Regions from separate parts of the Shewanella sp. SM23 genome, predicted to be linked through region 1. Evidence: predicted binding sites of a transcription regulator. Region 1 holds the regulator's gene; the other holds the start of a gene.
What was found. The regulator MetJ, encoded in region 1, represses methionine synthesis genes. The targets are predictions, from matches to a motif close to TAGACGTCTAGACGTCTA.
Positions count from the first base shown of each region.

Region 1 (4,215 bases):
GGCGATCGGCTTCGGCAAGTGACATACTTTTCAGTAACTTGGCATCGTTGATTTTATTAGGATCGGCGTTGAACACCCCTTCCACATCGGTCCAAATGGTCACGCGCTCGATATCGGCGAGACTAGCAATCAGGCTGGCGCTAAAATCTGAACCATTACGACCAAGTAACAAGGTATCGCCACGCTCGTTAGCACAGATAAAACCTGTGATCACTAAGCGTTCATTGGGATGCGCGGCTAATAGGGCTTGTACTTTAGCGCGGGATTCTTGTACCCGAATTTGCGGCACAGCGGCTTCATCGGCCACTAAAATTGAACAGGCATCCACATGGCTTGCCGCCACGCCAGATTCGCGCAGTAGCGCCGCCATTAAACGTGCCGACCAACGTTCGCCAAAGCTCACCACATGGTTGATTTGGTATTCATTGCGCTCGTCTAAGGACAACAGGCTGATGAGTTGCGCTTTATCAGTGGCCAAACGCTCACGCAGATCGCGGGCTTGTTCATTCGACAACAACTGCTCAATCAACCCCTGTTGGTAACTGATCAGCACTTGTAATTCTTCTTGCCATAGCTGACCCGCATCACGCAGCGCTAATAATTTATACAGGAAATTCGTGCTTTTACCCGCCGCAGAGACCACCACGAGATCATCACTATGACCGTGGGTTAACAGGATATGGGCGACTCGGCGATAACAATCGGCATCCGCTAAACTGGAGCCACCAAATTTATGTAAGTGACAACGTGCCATCTATTATTCCTCTACTGACAAGCCGCAACGGCGGCTAATCCTGCTTGAATATCTGCAACTAAATCGGCGGCATCTTCAATACCCACCGATAGACGCAATAGGGTGTCCTTAATACCAGCCTCGAAGCGCGCTTGCGGCTCCATGGCTCTGTGGGTCATAGTGGCAGGCACTGCCACTAAACTTTCGACGCCACCTAAACTTTCCGCCACGCTAAATAAGCTGAGTGCACCTAAAAAGGCCACCACTTCGGCCTCACCGCCTTTGAGCTCAAAACTCAGCATAGCGCCAAAGCCCTGTTGTTGCTTGGCCGCAATGGCGTGACCAGGGTGATCCGCAAGCCCTGGGTAATAGACTTTACTCACCACAGGGCTTTGGGTTAATACCTCAATAATACGCTGGGCATTGGTTTGATGCTCGCGAATACGCACCGCTAAGGTACGCAGGCCGCGCAGGGTCAGATAACTGTCGAAGGCCGACCCCGTTAAGCCTAGAGTGTTCGACCACCAATGTAAGCTTTCGCCGATTTGCGCGTCTTTGGCGACCACAGCGCCGCCGACCACATCGCTGTGACCATTGATATATTTAGTGGTGGAGTGGATAACGATATCCGCGCCTAACAATAGGGGTTGTTGCAATATCGGCGATAAAAAGGTGTTATCGACCACCACCAGCGCGCCGACCTCATGGCTCGCCTTAGCAATGGCTTCGATATCTACCACACGCAATAATGGGTTCGATGGGGTTTCGAGCCACACCATCTTAGGATTCTGCGCAATGGCGGCGGCTAACGCTTGGCTGTCGGTTTGGTCGACCACTATGAGCTTAAACTGGCCTTTCTTCGCCAAGTTGGTAAATAAACGGTAGGAACCACCATAGCAATCATGGGGCACAACTAATAGGTCATCGGGGCCGAGCAAAGTAGTCACTAAGGTGATGGCCGCCATGCCAGTGCACGTCACTATGCCAGTGGCGCCCTTTTCTAATTGCGCTAATGCTTCGCCTAAAATGCAGCGCGTTGGGTTGCCTGAACGACTGTAATCGAATTCGCGGGGATTTTTATGACCATCGAAGGCGTAATTAGTCGACAAATAAATCGGTGGCACAACTGCGCCATATTGAGTATCGCTTTCGATACCCTGACGCACTGCCAGTGTGGCTAATTGACGCTCTGCCATGGGTGGACTCCTAAATTCGGTAGACTGATAGAGATGTCTGGACGTCTAAATGTACCTAAGCCCAACGCCATCGTCAATAGGCGTGAAGACGTTTAGACGTCTGAACATAAAGAAATCTGTTTGCAATCACAAAGAAATAGTAGCAATAATTTGACTGTTCTTTGTAAGGGTTTAAAATCTGCCCCGAATTTAGCGTTATAACAGGTGAGTCAATGACTGAATGGAATGGGGAATACATCAGCCCCTATGCTGAACATGGCAAGAAGAATGAACAAGTAAAAAAAATTACTGTGTCTATTCCGCTCAAAGTGCTTAAGGTCCTCACGGACGAACGTACTCGTCGTCAGGTCAATAATTTGCGTCACGCCACCAACAGCGAGCTGTTGTGTGAGGCATTTTTGCACGCCTACACTGGCCAGCCATTGCCCAACGATGAAGATCTGTCAAAAGATAATCCAGACAGCATTCCCGCAGAAGCCAAGTTGTTGATGGATCAAATGGGAATCGAGTGGGAAGACATGGAATAGCGACTCGTCGCTTTTAAAGTCATATCACAGTGCTCATCAATAGGGATCGTTAACGATCCCTTTTTGTTTATACCCAAGCGACTTCAAACTTTAAATTTCACCATCTTGAGTTGGTTTGGGATATAGGAAATCCTATGTTTTCTATGATAGATCCACAGACACTCGCCTTAGCCTCGCTGGTCGTGTTTCTGGGCGCCTTAACCCAAAGTCTGATTGGGTTTGGGCTTGCGGTTGTCGCCAGTCCTTTACTGTATATCGTCGATCCACAACTTGTACCTGCGCCTGTTATTGCTATGGGTTTCTCCATCGCCCTGCTGACCTTAGTGCGTGAGCGCGGTCACTTAGAATTCAATGGCTTGCAATATGCGCTCCTAGGCCGCGTGCCCGGTGGTTTTATCGGCGCGAGTTTATTACTGTTTGCGCCTCAACCCATACTCGGTTTATCCATCGCCGCTATTGTGACTGTCGCAGTGATCCTCAGCCTGTATAAATTCAGCCTGCCAGTGAATAAGAAAACCCTCTTCGGTGCGGGCGTGGTTTCAGGGATCTTCGGCAATATCGCCGCGATTGGTGGCCCGCCGATGGCGATTTTGTTGGCAGGCAAAGATGCCTCGCAGTTTCGCGCAGCGCTGTCGGCCTTCTTCATTTTTAGCTCCATGATTGCATTGATCATTTTAGCGATCACAGGCTTATTAGAATTAAAACATCTGTGGCTGTCGTTGATGCTGCTCCCCTCAGTGATTTTAGGTTACTTAGTCGCAGGGCGATTAGTAGGCCGTGTCGATAAAGAGAAGACAAAGATAGCGACGTTAGTCCTGTGCAGTATCAGCGCCTTAGTGCTAACGGTGAAGTCGGTTATCGAGTTATTACCCCAATAAGCGTCCTGCTTGTACTGGCAAACCTTCTCAAGATTCAAACAATAAAAAAGCACTGACATTGCCAGTGCTTTTTCTTTATCTATCAATATGTAAAGCCAGATTACACTCAGCTTAAATAGCTTTGCCCTGCGTACACAATAAAGTGTCTTAAGGCGAGTACGCCCGTTAAGCTCGCACAAGCCACCATGATCATCGCCCCCTTAGTGTGGCGAGTCGCGGCGGGTAGCAGCATAAACAGCAATGGAATACCAAAACCTATACCGACAACGCCTATCCAGAACACGCTTGCCCATAGCCCAGACGTTAACGATGCTAAGGCCGCAGCAGCCGCGCCGCCCTTGAAGTACAAGGCGCAGAACAACATGAACAGGAACAGAATTTCAATCGCCATCACAGGCAATTCTAAACCGTGCATCTTCACTAAAGTTTTGTCGTGGCTGTCAGTCTTAAACATCAGCAACGCCAGTACCGCATTTGCCGCAGCGCCCGCCGATAGACCTGACACTAAAAACAGCGCAGGCAGTACCGCAGTGTTGAGCATAGGATAAGCATTCATCGCCGAAATTAAGAAGCCAGTGTAAGCCCCTACGCCAATGGCGAGGACAAACAACAATACTTCAATCAGCTTTCGAAATGGCATAAGTAACTTAGCGATAGGTGTTAGGAAACCCAACCCCCATTTTGGTAAGTCATCCCGCAGCACAATAATGGCGTACGCAAAAGCTAAGGGAGAATACGCCAGCAGCGCCAGCACCCCAATGGCCATCACAGACTGGAAGTTATAGTGAATTAAGATCAGCCAAAAGTGGAATGGTTTGGTTAAATCAAACACTAAGCAGGCTAAACCTAAGCTAATCGCCACAGGCCCAATAATGGCGGCC
Region 1 covers NZ_JAKKRM010000012.1:120,184-124,398, forward strand. The annotation lists gene L5L98_RS15095 (bifunctional aspartate kinase/homoserine dehydrogenase II) at 1-754, opposite strand, end outside; gene metB (cystathionine gamma-synthase) at 766-1,929, opposite strand; gene metJ (met regulon transcriptional regulator MetJ) at 2,142-2,456, shown strand; gene L5L98_RS15110 (sulfite exporter TauE/SafE family protein) at 2,591-3,334, shown strand; gene nrfD (NrfD/PsrC family molybdoenzyme membrane anchor subunit) at 3,441-4,215, opposite strand, start outside.

Region 2 (4,215 bases), on a different contig from region 1:
GATATTGCAACGGATGCGGTAGATAGCTTAGCGGATATGGAAGGTGTGGAGGTTGATGCTGACGAAGTACAAACCTTAGCTCTGTTCAGTGTGTTCGGCCAAATTATCGCACTGACCGCATTTGCCTATTTAAATGCTAATGCCGAACAGTCATTTCCTTTAAGTGTGATTAAGTCATTGATTGATAATCAACAACAGACCTTAACCATCGAAGCGTTCGAGGCGTTAGATCTCGATCAGGATCTGCGTCAAGAATTTATGATCGCCCATAATTTGCGTCAGACCCGTAATCCTAATTCATCAGGGTTGATACTGCGCCGTGTCTTGTCTATGCGTGGATTGTTGATGAATCCGCTGTAATTTGTCGATGCTATGAAATAGTCATTTGACTCAATAAACAAGCCTGCATTCGCAGGCTTTTTACTCTATGTCACCCGCATTAATTCGTCTTCTGCTGGCGGGATAAACCTTCCCTCGCCACCAGTTGTAACCAATTTTGGATCAATGCAGAGTTAGCACTGTGGCGGCGATAGGCACCAAATAGCGGTCGTTTCAGACCTTCTTGGCCGAGTTTTACCGTAGCGAGACTCAGTCCATGTCCTTCATTAATCGACCAGCTTGGCAGTGCGGCTATGCCGTCTTTACAGGCGATGCGTTGCAATAACATCATGGTTAAATCACAGGTTTTTTGCTCGCCTGCCTCTATGCCCGCAGGCTCTAAAAAGTGGCGATAAATATCTAAACGTGTCAACGGCACTGGATAACTGATAATAGGCAAGTGTGCTAATTGCTTAGGGGTGACATAGGCTTCTTTCGCTAAAGGATGATCCTTAGCAACTACTAACTTCACTTCAAAATCAAACAAATGCTGGTAGGCGAGTGAATGCCCAGGCACAGGATCTGAGGTTAATACAATATCCAGTTCACCCATTTCTAAGGCATTGAGCGAGTCGAATAGGTGACGGCTCGACAAGTCTAATTCGGCTGTCGGATGATCTTGTCTAAATTGCTCCATCACAGGCATTAACCAGCGAAAACAGCTATGGCACTCAATGCCGACTCGCAACTGATTGGTTTCGGTTTCCAGCCCATTCTTCAAATCTGTCTCGGTTTCTAACACCTTAGGCAAAATCTCTTCGGCCAGATGCAACAGGCGTGCACCTTCTTGGGTGAATGACAGTGGCTTACTCTTACGCACAAAAATGGGCGAGTTAATCCTTTGCTCCAACTCCTTAATCTGGTGGGAGAGGGCGGATTGAGTGACAAAACGTTTTTTGGCTGCGCCCGCCAAACTGCCGCTTTCTTTCAGGGCCATTAAGGTTCGCAGGTGTCTTAGTTCGATCATGTTCACTCCAAGTGAATTTCGCTCATGTTGTGCTTGAAATCAATTCGGTTGCTGGAATAGAGACTAACACAATAAACTTCTAGACGTCCAGACGCCCGTTGTTATTTATCAAGGCTGAAGTGCTGAAAAGTGCTAAGAGAAAACAATCTGGTGGGTGCAAGTGCCGAATGTGGCTTATCTCAAATAAAGGAAGATAGAGTATGCAATTAAATAGTCTTGGGTTTCCCCATATTGGGCGTCGTCGTGAATTGAAATTTGCCTTAGAAAAATACTGGCGTGGCGAGAGCACTCAGGCGGAATTACGTGAAGTGGCGAGTGAACTTCGCCGCACCCATTGGCAGTGGCAAGCTGCTGCGGGCATTGAGCAAGTTCCCGTAGGTGATTTTGCCTTTTATGATCAAGTGCTGACCTTAAGCGCGACTTTAAATGCCATTCCTGAGCGTCATCGTGGTGAAGGGGCAATCGATCTCGATACTTTATTCCGCGTTGCCCGCGGCAGAGCGCCAACGGGCCAAGATGCGTCAGCCTCTGAAATGACCAAGTATTTCAATACTAACTATCACTATCTGGTACCTGAGCTCAGCCAAAACCAAGAGTTTTCGATTGCCTATGAGCAGTTCTTTGATGAAGTCAGCGAAGCGCAGTCCTTAGGTTATAAAGCAAAACCTGTGCTACTCGGCCCTGTTAGCTACTTGTTCCTTGCTAAAACCGTGGGCCAAGAGTTTGATAAGTTGAGCTTATTACCCAATTTATTAACTGCTTATGCTGACATTTTGGCGCGTTTTGCTGCTCAGAGAGTGCAATGGGTACAGCTCGATGAGCCCATTCTCGCATTGGAATTGGATGGCGAATGGCAAGCGGCGATCACTGAGGCGTATCAAGCCCTCAGCACTGCGAAGGTGAAGATCCTTCTTACCAGTTATTACGGCGGTATCGCACACCATCAAGCACTGGTATCGGCTTTGCCTGTTGCGGGGTTGCATGTCGATTTAGTCACAGCGCCGGATCAATTGGCAGTCTTTGCCAATGCGCTTGGTCAAGATCAAATTTTGTCGACGGGTGTGGTCAATGGTCGCAACGTGTGGGCGGCAGAGGCGGATTTGATTGCCGAACGCATAGGCGCGGTTGCCCGTGATCTAGGAGATCGCTTGTGGATTGGTACCTCTTGCTCACTCCTGCACAGCCCTGTGGATTTAGAGGTGGAAGCCACGCTTGAGCCCGCGCTGCGTCAACAACTCGCGTTTGCGAAGCAAAAATTACTCGAACTGGCCAATGTGCGCCAATTGCTACTGGCACCTGAATCTATCGCGGCAAAAGAGATTGTGCAAACCTGTTTGGCACGCCGTGAGGCGAAAGCGCAGGCCGCCGACAGTCAAGTGATTGCCCGCGTTGCCGCGTTGACATCTGCCGATTATGAGCGCGTCAGTGATTTCAGCGTACGCCAAGCTGTGCAGCAGCAGAAATACCGTTTACCTCTGTTGCCGACCACCACCATTGGCTCCTTCCCACAAACACCGGCAATCCGTGGACTACGCAGTCGTTGGCGCAAGGGCGATCTGAGTGATGCACAATATACAGAGCAATTGCAGCAAGTCACCCGCGATACTATCGACCGCCAGCTTAAACTCGGTATCGATGTACTGGTTCATGGTGAGGCCGAGCGCAACGATATGGTGGAATACTTTGGTGAGCAGCTTGCGGGCGTTGGCTTTACCAAAAATGGTTGGGTGCAAAGTTATGGTTCACGCTGTGTTAAGCCACCGTTGATCTATGGTGATGTTAGTCGTCCAAGGGCGATGACGGTTGATTGGGCCGAGTTTGCCCAAAGTCTCACCGACAAGCCTGTAAAAGGCATGCTGACTGGCCCTGTGACGATTCTGCATTGGTCATTTGCCCGTGAAGATATCGGCCGCGATGTGATTGCGACTCAGCTGGCGCTGGCGATCCGTGATGAAGTGGTGGACTTACAAAATGCCGGTATTGGCATTATACAAATCGATGAGCCCGCCTTCCGTGAAGGTCTGCCATTGAAACAAAGTGAGTGGCAAACCTATTTAGATTGGGCGGTTAATGCCTTTAAACTCAGCGCTGCTGGCGTGACTGATGAGACTCAAATCCACACCCACATGTGTTACAGCGAGTTTAATGACACCATTGCCGCGATTGCCGCCATGGATGCCGATGTGATTACTATCGAGACTTCGCGTTCACGGATGGAGTTACTCAATGCCTTCGAAGATTTTGAATATCCAAATGAAATTGGCCCCGGTGTGTATGACATTCATTCGCCAAACACTCCAAGTGTGGAGGCCATGGTGTACTTAATCGAGAAAGCGGCGCAAAAAGTGCCCGTACGTCAGCTATGGGTTAATCCAGATTGCGGCCTAAAAACCCGTACTTGGGATGAAGTTGAACCCGCACTGAAAAACATGGTCGATGCCACGCGAGAACTACGTCGCCGCCTTGGTTAATATTATGCTTGAGTGAAATATTTTTTTACTGAGTTTATTGAGTTAGTAACAGCGGATGCTTATGCATCCGTTGTTGTTTATTGCTTGCCGACTAACTTAAGCATCTCGCGGTAAGCCTTTTTCGATAATGCGCACCATGCGCTCGGTTTTGCGGCGGGCTTTTTGTTGTTCAGTTGCTGCGCTTTCAGCAAGGCGCGATTGCTGGGCATTAAGCGCCCATTCAATATGCTCACGCACTATCTCATCGATATCTTCGCTGTGATTGCGGGCGTTAAGTGCGGCAATAATGCTTGGGCTCGCGGGAGCGTTACCCAGTGCTACTGCAATATTACGTAGCCAACGTTTATGTCCAATGCGACGAATGGCGCTGCCTTCAGTTTGTTTAAGAAACTCGGCCTC
Region 2 covers NZ_JAKKRM010000004.1:141,197-145,411, reverse strand. The annotation lists gene L5L98_RS07120 (HDOD domain-containing protein) at 1-360, shown strand, start outside; gene L5L98_RS07115 (LysR family transcriptional regulator) at 440-1,345, opposite strand; gene metE (5-methyltetrahydropteroyltriglutamate--homocysteine S-methyltransferase) at 1,546-3,816, shown strand; gene queG (tRNA epoxyqueuosine(34) reductase QueG) at 3,913-4,215, opposite strand, start outside.
Region 2: the regulator MetJ is predicted to act here: its motif matches at 1,418-1,435, upstream of metE (5-methyltetrahydropteroyltriglutamate--homocysteine S-methyltransferase).